Regions from separate parts of the Acidovorax sp. 69 genome, predicted to be linked through region 2. Evidence: predicted binding sites of a transcription regulator. Region 2 holds the regulator's gene; each other region holds the start of a gene.
The links. Region 2 encodes sigma-54, which starts transcription at its own class of promoters, with help from an activator protein. Its sites were predicted from a motif close to TGGCANGNAANCTGCTTT; they were not measured.

Region 1 (5,006 bases), 1.9 Mb from region 2:
CTGGGCGCACAACTGTTCTTCAAGTGCGAGAACCTGCAGCGCACCGGCGCCTTCAAGTTTCGGGGCGCGTTCAATACCTTGGCCCAGTTCACCGACGAGCAGCGCGAGCGCGGTGTGCTGGCTTTCTCGGCGGGTAACCACGCCCAGGCCATTGCACTGTCGGCCCGGCTGCTCGACATGCCAGCCGTCATCGTCATGCCCGAGGACGCCCCCGCCTCCAAAATGGCCGCCACACGCGACTACGGCGCGCAGGTCGTTACCTACAACCGCTACACCGAAGACCGAGAGGTCATCAGCCGCCACCTGGCCCTGGAACGCGGCATGACCCTGGTGCCGCCCTACGACCACCCACAGGTCATTGCCGGTCAGGGTACCGCGGCCAAAGAACTCTTCGAGGAAGTGCCCGACCTGGACTACCTGTTTGTGTGCGTAGGCGGTGGTGGCCTGCTGGCGGGCAGCCTGCTGGCGGCCGAGGCACTGGCCCCTCATTGCCGCGTGGTGGGCGTTGAGCCCGAGGCGGGCAACGACGGGCAGCAGTCGGTACGCGCAGGCCATGTGGTGCAGATCCCCACACCCCACACCATTGCCGATGGAGCGCAGACCCAGGCGCTGGGCCAACTCACCTTCCCCATCATCCAGCGCCTGGCCGACGACATGGTCACCGCCACCGACGAGCAGCTGGTCGAGGCCCTGCGGTTTTTTGCCGAACGCATGAAGATCGTGGTGGAACCCACAGGCGCGCTCGCGTTTGCCGGGGCACAGCACGGCAATGTGGACGTGCATGGGGCGCGTGTGGGCATCCTCATCAGCGGCGGCAACGTGGATTTGTCGCGCTACGCCCGGTTTCTGGCAGACTAGCCCACACTTTTTTTACTGTCTGGTAGAGGTTTGGCTGTGCCAAGGCGCAGGACCCTCGGCCCTCATTTCAGGTTTCCCATGAGTAACGTCACCGTCATCACCCACCCCTTGGTCCAGCACAAGCTCACGCTCATGCGCAAAAAGGACGCCAGCACCAACAGCTTTCGCCGCCTGCTGGGCGAGCTGTCCACGCTGATGGCCTACGAGGTGACGCGCGATATGCCGCTGCAAGACGTGCAGATCGAGACCCCGCTGGAGACCATGACCGGCCAGATGATCGACGGCAAGAAGCTGGTGCTGGTGTCCATCCTGCGCGCGGGCAACGGGTTTCTGGACGGCATGCTCAACGTGGTGCCCGGCGCCCGTGTGGGCCACATCGGCCTGTACCGCGACCCGGCCACGCTGCAGCCCGTGGAGTACTACTTCAAGATGCCCGCCGAAATGGACGAGCGCGACATCATCGTGGTCGACCCCATGCTGGCCACCGGCAACTCTGCCTCTGCCTGCGTGGACCGCCTCAAGAAGCTCAACCCCCGCTCCATCAAGTTCGTGTGCCTGCTGGCTGCACCGGAAGGCATCGCCACCATGCAAAAAGCCCACCCCGATGTGCCGATCTTCACCGCCGCGATCGACCGCGAGCTGAGCGACCATGGCTACATCCTGCCGGGCCTGGGCGATGCGGGCGACCGCATTTTTGGCACCAAATAAGCGCACGGCGCCACGCCACCCACACCAGCCACCGCAAGGCCTCATCGCCTGGAGGTGGCTTTTTGCATGGGGCCTCATCAAGCCGTCACATTTTTTACCACTTGGTGGCTTTCCTCTGGCAGACTTGCCTGCGGTTTGCCCAAGTCCCCGGCCCACTGGCGCGCTCCTTGCTTGGTAATGGCAAATCCCACTTCCTTGTTTGCTTGTCTAAAGGACCCCCACCATGACCACTCGCCGCATCTTCACCGGACGCCTGCTCTGCACTTCCATGGCCCTCTCGGCCGCCATGGCAATGGCACCCTCTTTGGCCACAGCGCAGTCCAAGACCAAGGTCGCGGCGATCTACACGGTGCCCTTTGAGCAGCAATGGGTCAGCCGCATCCACAAGGCGCTGAAGGCCGCCGAAGCCCGTGGCGAGATCGAATACAAGGCCAGCGAAAACGTCAGCAACGCCGACTACGAACGCGTGATGCGCGAGTACGCCACCGGTGGCAACCAGCTCATCGTGGGCGAGGCCTTTGCGGTAGAAGCCGCCGCCCGCAAGGTGGCCAAAGACTTCCCCAAAACATCGTTCCTGCTCGGCTCGTCGGGCAAGCCGCAGGCGCCCAACTTCAGCGTGTTCGACAACTACATCCAGGAGCCCGCTTACCTGTCCGGCATGATTGCGGGCGGCATGACCAAGTCCAACAAGATCGGCATGGTGGGAGGCTTCCCCATCCCCGAGGTCAACCGCCTGATGCACGCCTTCATGGCGGGCGCGAAAGAGACGAATCCCAAGGTCGAGTTCACCATCACCTTCATCAACAGCTGGTTCGACCCACCAAAAGCCAAGGAAGCTACCTTTGCCATGATCGACAAAGGCGCCGACGTGCTCTACGCCGAGCGTTTTGGTGTGTCGGATGCCGCCAAGGAAAAAGGCAAGCTCGCCATCGGCAACGTGATCAACACGCAAGAGCAGTACCCCGACACCGTGGTGGCATCGGCCCTGTGGCACATGGAGCCCAGCATCGAACGCGCATTGAAGCTGGTCAAAGAAGGCAAGTTCACGCCCGAGGACTACGGCCCGTATTCGATGATGAAGCACAAGGGCTCTGAGCTGGCGCCGCTGGGTACCTTCGAGAAAAAAGTGCCCGCCGACATCGTCGCCAAGGTCAAGGCCAAAGAGGCCGACATCCTGGCCGGCAAGTTCACCGTGAAGGTGGACGACAGCCAGCCCAAGTCGACGGCCAAGTAACACTGGGTGTGGCGGGCCCCCGCCCGCTTTCTTCTTGCGAACAGGCCACCTCTACAACGCGGTGGCCTGTTTGTTTTTCCTGTTCTCTGTTTCCTTCTCAAAGCGCCGCCGCATGCTTACAACCTGCCAACCCCAGCCTTCACGGATGACCCGGTACACCCGCCTGCTGGGCGCCATGGCCCTGGCCGCCGTGGTGGCAGGCTGCGCTGCGCCCCCGCCCCCGCCCGCGCCTAGCAAGACTGCTGTGCGGCTGGATGACACACCCCGCATCGCCGTCATCTCCGCCTTTGCGCCCGAGCTGACGGTGCTGCTGCCCAAAGTGCAACAGCCCGTCAAACACAGCGTCAACGGTGTGGACTTCACCACGGGCACGCTCGAAGGCAAGCCTGTCGTCGTCTTCCTGTCGGGCATCAGCATGACCAACGCGGCCATGAACACCCAGCTGGTGCTGGACCGGTTCAATGTGAGCCACATTGTTTTCAGCGGCATTGCCGGCGGCGTGAACCTCCGCCTGCACATTGGCGACGTGACCGTGCCCGCGCAGTGGGGCCAGTACATGGAATGGCTGATGGCGCGTGAAGACACGCCCGGCCAGTACAGCGCCCCCGTCTGGATGAAAAGCGAGCTGACCATGTCCGCCTTCGGCATGATGCACCCACGCCCCGTGGAGGTGCGGTCTGCCGCCAACCCCCAGCTCAACAAGAAGTTCTGGTTCGAGGCCGACCCGAAGATGCTGGCCACCGCCCGCAGCCTGCAGAACGTGGGCCTGGAGCATTGCCTGGCCGCCACCTGCCTGAAGCAGCGCCCACAACTGGTGGTGGGCGGCAGCGGCGTGTCTGGCCAGGCGTTTGTAGACAACAAGGCCTTCCGCGAATACGCATTCAAAACTTTCGAGGCCAACGTGCTCGACATGGAAACCGCCGCCACTGCCATGGTGGCGCACAGCAACGGCGTGCCGTACATCGCCTTTCGCTCGCTGAGCGACCTGGCCGGTGGCGGCGACGGCGAGAACGAAATGGGCACCTTCATGGGCCTGGCAGCGGCCAACTCGGCCAAGGTGCTGCAAGCCTTCTTGGCGAGCTGGAAATAAATGACAGAAGCTGCTGCCCCCGTTCTTCGCCTGTCGGGCATTACCAAGCGTTTTGGCAAGTTGGTGGCCAACGCTGGCATCAGCCTGACTCTGGCACGTGGCGAGGTGCTGGCGCTGCTGGGCGAGAACGGCGCGGGCAAGTCCACGCTGATGTCCATCCTGTTCGGCCATTACGTGGCAGACGAAGGCAGCATTGAAGTCTTTGGCCAGCCCCTGCCGCCTGGCCAGCCGCGCGCGGCGCTGGCGGCGGGCATCGGCATGGTGCACCAGCACTTCACGCTGGCAGACAACCTCACCGTGCTGGACAACGTGCTGCTGGGCACCGAACCGCTGTGGCAACCCTTCTCTCGCCGCAGCGAGGCGCGTGCCAAGCTGCTGGCCGTGTCGCAGCAGTTTGGCCTGCCGGTCAGCCCCGATGCGAAGGTCGGCAGCCTCTCGGTGGGTGAGCGCCAGCGGGTCGAGATCCTCAAAGCGCTCTACCGGGGCGCCCGCATCCTCATCCTGGACGAGCCCACCGCCGTGCTCACCCCGCAGGAGAGCGAGGCCTTGTTCGACACCCTGGCGCAGATGGTGGCGCAGGGCCTGTCCATCATCTTCATCAGCCACAAACTGGGCGAGGTGCTGCGCGTCTCGCACCGCGTGGCCGTGCTGCGCCAGGGCCAACTGGTGGCGGAGGCCCCCGCGCAGGGCACCACGCAGGGGCAGCTGGCGCAATGGATGGTGGGCCACGCGATTGAGGCCGCAGAGCGCCGCCCGGCACAGAACGTGGGCGATCCCATCTGCACCCTGACCAACGTCAGCACATCCCCCCCGGGGCGAGACCGGTTGAACGATGTATCCCTCACCTTGCGCGCGGGCGAGATCGTGGCCATTGCCGGTGTGAGCGGCAACGGCCAGGTGGCACTGGCCGATGTGCTGTCCGGCGTGCGCAGCGCCACCACCGGCCAGGTCACGCTGCGCGGCGCACCGCTGCAAGCCCGGCCCGCGTGGCTGGTCAGCCAGGGCGTGGCCCGCATCCCCGAAGACCGCCACGCCGTGGGCGTAGTGGGCGATTTGCCGGTGTGGGAAAACGCTGTTTCTGAGCGCCTGCGCAGCCACTGGTTCGCGCACCCATGG
Region 2 (5,006 bases):
GCGGCGGCAATGCGCTCGCCATAAGGTGGGTTCAGCAGCATCACACCGGGCTGCTCACACGGCGGCATGCGCTGCAGGGCGTCGCCACCGCGCAGTTGCACGGCGTCGGCCACGCCAGCACGCTCGGCATTGCGCTGGGCAAAATCGACCATGCGGTGGGCCACATCACTGCCAAATATGGGCACAGTGCTTGTCTGTATTGCGCCATCAGCTTCGTTTTTTATAGCAGTCCAGACATGGGGCTGGAACGGCAGCAGTTTTTCGAACGCAAAGCGGCGCAGCATGCCGGCCGGAATGCGGCAGGCGATCTGGGCGGCCTCGATGGCGATGGTGCCGCTGCCGCAGCAGGGGTCGTACAACGGCTGGGGGTTGTCACCGTGCGGGTCCCAGCCGCTGGCGGCGATCATGGCAGCGGCCAGGGTTTCTTTCAGCGGCGCGTCGCCCTTGTCCTCGCGCCAGCCGCGCTTGAACAGCGGCTCGCCCGAGGTGTCGATGTAAATCGTGGCTTCGTCGGTGGTCAGGTGCAGGTGGATGCGCACGTCGGGCCACTGGGTGTTCACATCGGGCCGCACACCGCTCTTGGCGCGGAAGCGGTCGGCCACCGCGTCCTTGACCTTGAGGCCCGCGAAGTTCAGGCTCTGCAGCGGGCTGTGCTGGGCGGTCACCTCGACCTTGAAGGTCTGGCGCGTGGTGAACCAGATCTCCCAGGCCACGTCACTGGCGGCGGCGTACAGGTCGTTTTCAGAACGGTAAGGGCGGTGGGCCAATTGCACCAGCACGCGCTGGGCCAGGCGGCTGTGCAGGTTGAGCAGCAGCGCATCGCGCCACGAGGCACGCAGCAGCACGCCGCCACGGCCCATGAGCAGGTCTTGCCCCGTGAGGCCGGTGATGGCGTGCACCTCGTCGGCCAGAAAGCCCTCGACGCCGGCGGCGCAGGGGAGGAAAAGTTGGAGTTGGTTCATAAGACTGGCCGAAAGGATACGCGCTCAGCCTCTCAGGCGCGCAAAAGCAGCAATTGGCGGATGGACTCGGGGATGGGCGCCACCTTGCGGTCGGCCTTGCCAATGAAAACGATGCCGATCTTGCCGCGCGCCACCTCGCGGCCCTCGGCCTTCTCGGTCATGCGAAAAACGAGGTCAAAACCGTAGCGATTGAAGTCCGCAGGCGCCATCTCCACCCGCATGGTCTCGCCGTGGAAACCTTCCGACTTGTACTGCGCCACGATGTCGCCCACCACGATGGACAACCCACCCACATCGGCCTCGGGGTAACCCAGCGACTGGAAGAAACGCACGCGCGCCTCGGACACCAGGCTGAGCAGTTGCGCGTTGTCCAGGTGGCCGCCCTGGTTGACGTGGCTGATGTAGATCTGCATTTCGGTGGAAAAACCGAAGTGCGCAGGAAGGTCGAAAACGATGCGGGCCATGGTGGAGCGGCGGGTAGAAGGAGAAATAGCAGAACGGAAAAACCAGGTGGGCGCACCCACCTGCCAGCACATCTACAGCGCCTTGCGCAGATTGGCTGGCGCAATTTTGAGCGCCTCGCGGTACTTGGCCACCGTACGGCGCGCGCATTCAATGCCCTGCTCCTTGAGCATTTCAGCGATCTGGCTGTCGGACAGCGGCTTGGCGGGGCTTTCTGCCGCGACGAACTGTTTGATGAGGGCGCGCACGGCGGTGCTGGATGCATTGCCACCCGTCTCGGTGCCCAGGCCCGAACCAAAGAAGTATTTCAGCTCGTAGGTGCCAATCGGCGTGGCCATGTACTTGGCGGTGGTCACGCGGCTGATGGTGGACTCGTGCAGGCCCAGCTCGTCGGCAATGTCGCGCAGCACCAGCGGGCGCATGGCCAGTTCGCCATGGGTAAAGAAGTTCTTTTGCCGCTCGACGATGGCGCGCGACACCCGCAGGATCGTGTCGAAGCGCTGCTGGATGTTCTTGATGAACCAGCGCGCTTCCTGCAGGCGCTGCTGCATGCCCTGGTGGCCCTCGCCGCCTTTGTGGCCGCGCAGGGCGCCGGCGTAGATGTCATGCACGCGCAGGCGCGGCATGACGTCGGGGTTGAGTGCGACGATGAAGTTGTGCTGGCCATCACGCCCATTGGCGCGCCCCGCTTTGCGCACGATGACGTCGGGCACGATGATGTTGCGCTCCACATCGACAAACCTGCGGCCTGGGCGCGGTTCCAGCCGGGCAATCAGGGCCATGGCTGCGCGCGTGCGTTCTTCGCCACTGCTGCCGCCTTCGCTGCAGGCCTGGGTCAGGCGGCGCACGTCGCGCCGGGCCAGCATCTCCAGCGGCTGCTGGCAGATGCGCAGTGCCGTTTGCACCGTGTCAGGGTCGGCATCGCTGTCTTCATCCTGCGCCAAGGCGTTGAGCTGTAGCGTGAGGCACTCCGCCAGGCCGCGTGCGCCCACACCCACAGGCTCCAGGCTTTGCAGCAAACGCTGCGCCACAGTAAAGCGGTGCACCAGCTCTTCGATCTGTTCCAGATCCTCGGGGCCCGCCAGGCTGACGGCCAGCTCTTCCAGGGGGTCTTCCAGATAGCCGTCGTCGTTGAGCGACTCGATGAGAAAGCGCAGCGCAGCGCGGTCGATCTCGGACAGGCGCAGCGCCAACGCCTGGCGGTGCAAAAAAGCGGTCAGCGATTCATGGGAGCGGGCCAGCTCGGTGGCGTCGGCCTCATCGCCTTCGGAGTCGTTGCGCGTGCGGGCAGGGGCATCTCCGCCCCACTCGGCGTCGTTGGGCGCCATCTCCACGGTACCGTCGCCGCTCCAGTCGGGCTCGTCGGAGCCAGCGCTGGAGACTTCAGCATCATTTTGGCTTTCAGTGCTTGTGCTGCTTGCGCTAGTAGCTCCTGAAAAAATAGCATCGTCCGCGCTGTAGTCATCGGCCTGTGCGGGCGTGTCGGCCGCTTCCAGGCCAAACTCTTCGCGCGGAGCTTCGTCGGCATTGCGTTCGAGGAACGGGTTTTCGTCGAGCATCTGCTCGACTTCCTGCGAGAGTTCGAGCGTGGACAACTGCAGCAGCCGGATCGACTGCTGAAGCTGGGGGGTCAGTGCAAGATGCTGCGAGACGCGCAGCGAGAGACCTGGCTTCATCACATGCGGAAATGTTCGCCCAGGTACACCCGGCGCACTTCGGCGTTGTCCACGATCTCGGACGGCGTGCCCTGCGCCAGCACGCGGCCGTCGCTGATGATGAAGGCGTGATCGCAGATGCCCAGGGTCTCACGCACGTTGTGGTCCGTGATCAGTACACCGATGCCCCGCGCTTTCAGGAAGCCGATGATGCGCTGGATCTCGATCACGGCGATGGGGTCGATGCCCGCAAAGGGCTCGTCCAGAAGAATGAAACGCGGCTGGGTGGCCAGGGCGCGAGCGATTTCAACGCGGCGGCGCTCACCGCCCGACAAAGCCATGGCGGGCGAGGCACGCAGGTGGTCCACGCGCAACTCTTGCAGCAGGGCCGTCAGGCGCTCTTCAACGGCGTCACGTGAGAGCGGCTGGCCGTCATCGCCACGCTGCAACTCCAGCACGGCGCGCACATTCTCTTCGACCGAGAGCTTGCGAAAGATGGAGGCTTCCTGAGGCAGGTAAGACAGCCCGAGCCGCGAGCGGCGGTGGATGGGCATATGGGCCACCGATTGGCCGTCGATGCGGATGTCGCCCTCATCACTGCGCACCAGACCCACGATCATGTAGAACGAGGTGGTCTTGCCCGCGCCGTTGGGGCCGAGCAGCCCCACGACCTCGCCCTTTTGAACCGTGAGTGACACGTCCTTGACGACCTTGCGGCTGCCATAGGACTTGGCCAGGTGCTGAACTTCCAGTCGGCTGCCGGCCTGGGAGTCAGGGCCGGAACGGTCAGGCGGCGCGCTCACTTCGCGTCGCCGCCAAGGCTGTTGCTGGGCCGCAGCACAGGGGCTGACGAAGGCAGTGCCGGCACCGGTGCTGTCGCGCCGGGCTTGGGGTCCTTGGGCGCGAGCACCGCGCGCACGCGGCTGCCGGAGGCTGGGGCGTCGCCCGCTGCATTGGCTGCAGGGGTCCGCTGGCCATCCACAGTGAACACATCGGTGAGGTTGTTGTAGACGATCACGGCGCCCGTGATTTCGTCGCTGAGCATCGCCCCACGGTAGCGGCGCAGCTCGGCACGGGTAATGAAGCGCACGTTGTCGGCCTTGCCGTCGTACTCGATGACTTCGCTCTCGCCTTCGATGAACTCATCAGGCACCCCGGCCAGCGTGTCGCGTTTTTGGCGGAAAAAGGCCCGTTTACCGGCCTCCGCCGTGACTACGCCATATTGATAGCCATCAGCATCCTGGCGCACATCCAGCCGCGCACCGCGCAGCACGATGGTGCCCTTGGTCATGACCACGCGGCCCGAAAACACGCTGGTCTGCTTGAGTTCATCGTGGCGCAGGGCATCGGCCTCGATGTTCATCGGTTTGGCGCGGTCTGCCTTTTCGGCGTGCGCCACGCCCAAGGGGCCAAGCAGGGCTGCGAGCAAGAGAAGGGGGATGAGGCGATGGTTCATAGGGCACGAATCTTGCAATCATTGTATCCACCCGTTGGCCTTCACCACGAAAAAAGCCCGCTTGTGCGGGCTTTTGAGGGGGTGCCAGACGGTAGGCGGCAGCTTAACGTCAGCCTTTGCGGGCCGTGGTGGCCAGGTATTCCACCACTTGCAACACGGTTTGCATGCTGCCAGCCATGGTGCCGTCTGTGTAGAACTTGCCAGCAACACCCATCGAAGGCACGCCCTCCACCCCGTAAGCGTCCTGCAGCTGCGAAGCGCGACGGACCTGATTGGACACGCCGAAGGAGCCGTAGACCTCCTTGAACTTGGCGACATCCACGCCTTGCTGGGTCACCCAGGCCAGGATTTCATCGTCCTTGGCCAGCTTCGCCTTCTCCACATGGATCGCACGGAACACCTTGGCATGCAACGCTTCGAGCTTGCCCATGCCTTCGAGCGCGTAGTAAAGCTTTTGCTGTGGCACAAAGC
Region 3 (5,006 bases), 3.1 Mb from region 2:
GCTGTGCATGGCCTTGGTGATCTCTTTCGGGTCGGCCGACTTGGCCTTCTGGATGGCGGCCGAGAGCACATAGGTGCTGTCGTAGCTGTAATGGCCGCCATAGGCCGGGGGCTTCTTGTAGGCGGCGATGTATTTTTCGAGGAAAGGCTTGCCAGTGGTGAACTCCTTGGCCTCCAGCACCGGCGACGTGGCATAAATGCCCTGCACAATGCCCGCGCCCTTGGTCATGTCGGTGGTTTTGATGGTGTCGCCCCCGAGCAGGCTGACCTTGGTGTGATCGACCTTGCGCAGGGCCTCCAGCAGCGCCAGGGCCTGGAAGTCATTCAGCGTGGAGACAATCACCTCCACCTTGGCCGCTTTGAGTTCGCCAGCGAGTTCGTCAAACGCCACGGTTTTATCGTCGTACGACTTGCGCACCAGCACCTCTTTTTTCTCGGTCTTGAGTTGCTGGGCGGCGCCGTCGGCCAAGCCCTTGCCGTAGGGCGTGCCGTCGTCCAGCGCCGCATAGCGGGTGGCACCAAGCTGTGTGGCCGCAAACGAGCCGATGGCGCGGGCCTGCAGGGTGTCGTTGCCCACCATCCGGAACGTCGTGGGGAAACCCAGCTGCGTGAACTTGGGGTTGGTGGAGATCGCGATCTGGGCAATGTCCTTGGCGGCGTAGATGGGCGCTGTCTCGATGCTCACGCCAGAGTTCAGATGCCCGATGACAGCAACCACACCCGCATCCACCAATTGCTGGGCGACGGCCTTGCCAGTAGCGGCGTCGGCCTTGTCGTCCACCGACACCACCTCCAGCGTCACGCGCTTGCCATCCACCGTGTAGCCCGACTTGTTGAGTTCGTCCACCGCCAGCTTCACGCCATTGAGCAGATCCTGCCCCAAGGCCCCCAGCGGGCCGCTCAGGGGTTGCGCCACACCAATTTTGATGGTGTCCGGCACCTTGCCGCATCCGGTCAGGAGTGCGGCAGTCGCCACGGCGGTCAGGGCCAGGCAGGCCGAGAAGCGGCGCCGGTCGATGTGCTTATTCATGCAAGAAACTCCATGTGTGTATCAAAGTGACGGATGTATATGCGACGCCACCGCCGTGGCGCTATCGGGTATGCCCTCCCGCACCCCGCTGTATTAGCAACTTTCAGGCCCTGCAAGGCGCGCGGCTGCAGGGCACCAGCCCGGATCGGCCTCGCCCGGAATGACGGCGCTCCCCCATTTCCCTCCACGATCCTGCATGCACCGCTTCGGCGCGCCCTTTTACGGCGTAAAAATTGCTTATGCTCAGCGCTATGAATGAGGCTTTGCGCATCGTGGTGGTTGCCCCGGATCTGGCGATTGCCGACCCGAACGACGAACACGCCGTACTCCAGGCGGAACGCTCGCGTGCGCTGCGCATTGGGCTGCTGGAAAACAACTTCAACCTCGTGGCCACGTTGCCCGCCGATGTGTTCCTGAGCGAGCGGATCGCCCAACTCCAGCCCGATCTGATCATCGTGGACGCCGAAAGCGAAGCGCGGGACGCGCTGGAACATGTGGTCATGGCCACACGCGACGAGCGCCGCCCCATCGTGATGTTCACCAACGACGAAGACACGTCGCACGTCAAGGACGCCGTGGCGGCGGGGGTGTCCGCCTACATCGTCGCGGGGCTGGCCCCGCAGCGTATCCGCCCCATTCTGGACGTGGCCATGGCACGTTTTCAGCACGAGCAATCCCTGCGCGCCGAATTGGCCGATGCGAAGACCGAGCTGAAAGACCGCAAAACCATCGACCGCGCCAAGGGCCTGCTCATGCAGCGCCAGGGCCTGAGCGAGCAGGTGGCCTACGAGAAACTGCGCAAGACCGCCATGGACAAGGGCCTCAAACTGGCGGACGTGGCCCAGCGCATGCTCGACGTGATGGATCTGCTGGGCTGAGCAGGTGACCTCCCCCTGAGGCGCAGCGCGCCTCGGTGCAGCGGCCCTTGGCGTGCATCCCGCGCCCGAGCCACGCCCTACTCCACCGGTTTCACCCCAAATGGTGCGCCGCACAAAGGCAGTGCGGCATTCGCTGCACGCACTACCTCCGCACATTTTCAAGCCCAATTGGCCTCCAGCGCTTGTTACACAGGCGCAAGCAGCTATTAATTTTGCAGCAATTCATGCGCCGAACTGGAGCGAGATCGGTACAACAAAGGCTGGCACGCTGCTTGCATCACCTCTTGCAAGACCAATGACGGTCTCACCTCTGACAGCACTGACCCAATGGCGGGCTGGTGCTGACACAAAGCCCCCCAATGGGCTTTGCCACGGACAAAGGCGTCCCTCTTCGAAGCCCGTTTGCGCATGCAAGCAGGCCAGGAGAGGACGCCTTTTTTGTTTTTAACGCACCAAGGAAACGCCCCATGACCGATCTGTTGAAAACCAGCCTCAACCGCCGCACCGTGCTGCAGGCCGCCACGGTGGGTGCTGTGGGTGTGAGCCCGGCCCTGAGAGCGCTCGTCCATGCCCAGGGCTCGGACGCCCCCGAGAAGAAGGAAGTCAAGATCGGCTTCATCCCGCTGACGGACTGCGCCAGCGTGGTCATGGCCTCGGTGCTGGGCTTTGACAAGAAGTACGGCGTCACCATCATCCCCACCAAGGAAGCGAGCTGGGCCGGTGTGCGCGACAAGCTCGTCAACGGCGAACTCGACTTTGCCCACGTGCTGTATGGCCTGGTGTATGGCGTGCACCTGGGCACCGCCGGCCCCAAGAAGGACATGGCCGTGCTGATGAGCCTCAACAACAACGGCCAGGCCATCACGCTGTCCAAGGCGCTGGCCGACAAGGGTGCGGTGGACGGCCCCTCGCTGGCCAAGCTCATGGCCAAGGAAAAGCGCGAGTACACGTTCGCAGGCACCTTTCCCACGGGCACCCATGCCATGTGGATGCACTACTGGCTGGCGGCTGCGGGCATCAACCCGCTGTCGGGCGCCAAGCTCATCACCGTGCCTCCGCCACAAATGGTGGCCAACATGCGCGTGGGCAACATGGACGGTTTTTGTGTGGGCGAGCCCTGGAACCACCGCGCCATCATGGACGGCATCGGCATCACCGCCAACACCACCCAGGACATCTGGAAGGACCACCCCGAGAAGGTGCTGGGCACGTCGGCCGAGTTCGTCAAGAAGAACCCCAACACCACCCGCGCCGTGATGATGGCCGTGCTCGAAGCCAGCCAGTGGATCGACGCCAGTCTGTCCAACAAGATGAAGATGGCCGAGACCGTGGCGGGCAAAGCGTATGTGAACACCAGCGTGGACGCCATCAACCAGCGCATCCTGGGCCGCTACCAGAACGGCATGGGCAAGACCTGGGACGACCCCAACCACATGAAGTTCTTCAACGACGGCGCGGTGAACTTCCCCTACCTGTCGGACGGCATGTGGTTCCTCACGCAGCACAAGCGCTGGGGCCTGCTCAAGAGCCACCCCGACTACCTGTCGGTGGCCAAAGAGATCAACCAGATCGACCTCTACAAGTCGGTGGCCAGCGCCATGAAGATCAATGTGCCCAAGGACGCCATGCGCAGCAGCAAGCTCCTGGACGGCGTGGTGTGGGACGGAAAAGACCCCGCCAAGTACGCCGACAGTTTCAAGATCAAGGCGTAAGCGCCCTTCACCGCAGCCCCACCCGTCGCCCTCGCAAGCCCTGCACACAGGAGAACACCATGGTCAGTGCCGTCTTTCACTCCCCGATGGATCCAGCCCCAGCGGTTGCACAGAATACTATGAATAACGCAGCAAGCAGCACTTCATCCACGAGCGCCAGAAGCCAAAAACAACCGCAAACTGCCCATACTGCACGCCCGGCGGCAGCGGTGGCTGCCGAGCCTGTGGGCCGCGATTGGAGTGCACTGTCGCGCAGCTTCTGGATGGCCGTGCTGCCGCCCCTGTGTGGCCTGGGTCTGCTGGTGGGCCTGTGGGCTGTGGTGTCCACCACCACGGGCAATAGCATTCCCGGCCCGCTGGAAACCTGGAAGCAGGCGCTGGAGATCTTCAGCAACCCGTTCTACCGCAATGGCCCCAACGACCAGGGCGTGGGCTGGAACGTGCTGATGTCGCTCGAACGCGTGGCCGTGGGCTTTGGCATGGCGGCGCTGGTGGGCATTCCGGCCGGCTTCGTGATCGGGCGCTTCAACTTCCTGTCGCGCATGTTCAATCCGCTCATCAGCCTGCTGCGCCCGGTATCGCCCCTGGCCTGGCTGCCGATTGGCCTCTTGGTGTTCAAGGGTGCCAACCCGGCCGCCATCTGGACGATTTTCATCTGCTCCATCTGGCCCATGATCATCAACACCGCCGTGGGAGTGCAGCGTGTACCGCAGGATTACATGAACGTGGCCCGTGTGCTCAACCTCTCGGAATGGAAGATCGCCACCAAGATCCTCTTTCCGGCCGTGTTGCCCTACATGCTGACCGGCGTGCGCCTGGCCGTCGGCACCGCCTGGCTGGTGATCGTGGCTGCAGAAATGCTGACCGGCGGCGTGGGCATTGGCTTCTGGGTGTGGGACGAGTGGAACAACCTGAACGTCAAGAACATCATCATTGCCATCTTCGTGATCGGCATCGTCGGGCTGGTGCTGGAGTACGCACTCATCAAGCTGGCCACCGCATTCACGTTTGAAGAGGTCAAAACTTGACCCACCCCTGAGCCGCGCCTGTGGCGCGTTACCCCCTCAAGGGGGCACCACCAGTGGCCCTCGAAAAAAACCAGGAGTTCCTCATGCATACATCTCTCACCACCAAATTCATCGAGGTCCATGGCGTCGAGCAGACTTTCAAGACGGCCAAGGGCCTGTTTCCGGCGCTGAAGGGCATCAATCTGACGATTGCCAAGGGCGAATTCGTTGCGCTGATTGGCCACTCGGGCTGCGGCAAGTCCACCCTGCTGAACCTGATCGCGGGCCTGACCACGCCCACCAATGGCGTGCTGCTGTGCGCCAACAAGGAGATCAAAGGCCCGGGCCCGGAGCGCGCCGTGGTGTTTCAAAACCACTCG

Region 1: CLU85_RS10895 (BMP family protein) is a predicted target of sigma-54. The motif match lies at 1,723-1,740, and genes of this name have one in related genera.
Region 3: CLU85_RS16420 (CmpA/NrtA family ABC transporter substrate-binding protein) is a predicted target of sigma-54. The motif match lies at 2,169-2,186, and genes of this name have one in related genera.

The regions. Positions count from the first base shown of each region.
Region 1 covers NZ_PGEP01000001.1:2,371,573-2,376,578, reverse strand. Annotated here, with positions in the region: gene CLU85_RS10905 (threo-3-hydroxy-L-aspartate ammonia-lyase) at 1-858, shown strand, start outside; gene upp (uracil phosphoribosyltransferase) at 937-1,566, shown strand; gene CLU85_RS10895 (BMP family protein) at 1,790-2,800, shown strand; gene CLU85_RS10890 (5'-methylthioadenosine/S-adenosylhomocysteine nucleosidase) at 2,946-3,890, shown strand; gene CLU85_RS10885 (ABC transporter ATP-binding protein) at 3,891-5,006, shown strand, end outside.
Region 2 covers NZ_PGEP01000001.1:488,619-493,624, reverse strand. Annotated here, with positions in the region: gene CLU85_RS02260 (class I SAM-dependent RNA methyltransferase) at 1-962, opposite strand, end outside; gene CLU85_RS02255 (thioesterase family protein) at 995-1,426, opposite strand; gene CLU85_RS02250 (RNA polymerase factor sigma-54) at 1,499-3,100, opposite strand; gene lptB (LPS export ABC transporter ATP-binding protein) at 3,100-3,882, opposite strand; gene lptA (lipopolysaccharide transport periplasmic protein LptA) at 3,879-4,535, opposite strand; gene CLU85_RS02235 (thiol:disulfide interchange protein DsbA/DsbL) at 4,645-5,006, opposite strand, start outside.
Region 3 covers NZ_PGEP01000001.1:3,575,492-3,580,497, forward strand. Annotated here, with positions in the region: gene CLU85_RS16410 (branched-chain amino acid ABC transporter substrate-binding protein) at 1-1,029, opposite strand, end outside; gene CLU85_RS16415 (ANTAR domain-containing response regulator) at 1,281-1,907, shown strand; gene CLU85_RS16420 (CmpA/NrtA family ABC transporter substrate-binding protein) at 2,375-3,619, shown strand; gene ntrB (nitrate ABC transporter permease) at 3,679-4,647, shown strand; gene CLU85_RS16430 (ABC transporter ATP-binding protein) at 4,731-5,006, shown strand, end outside.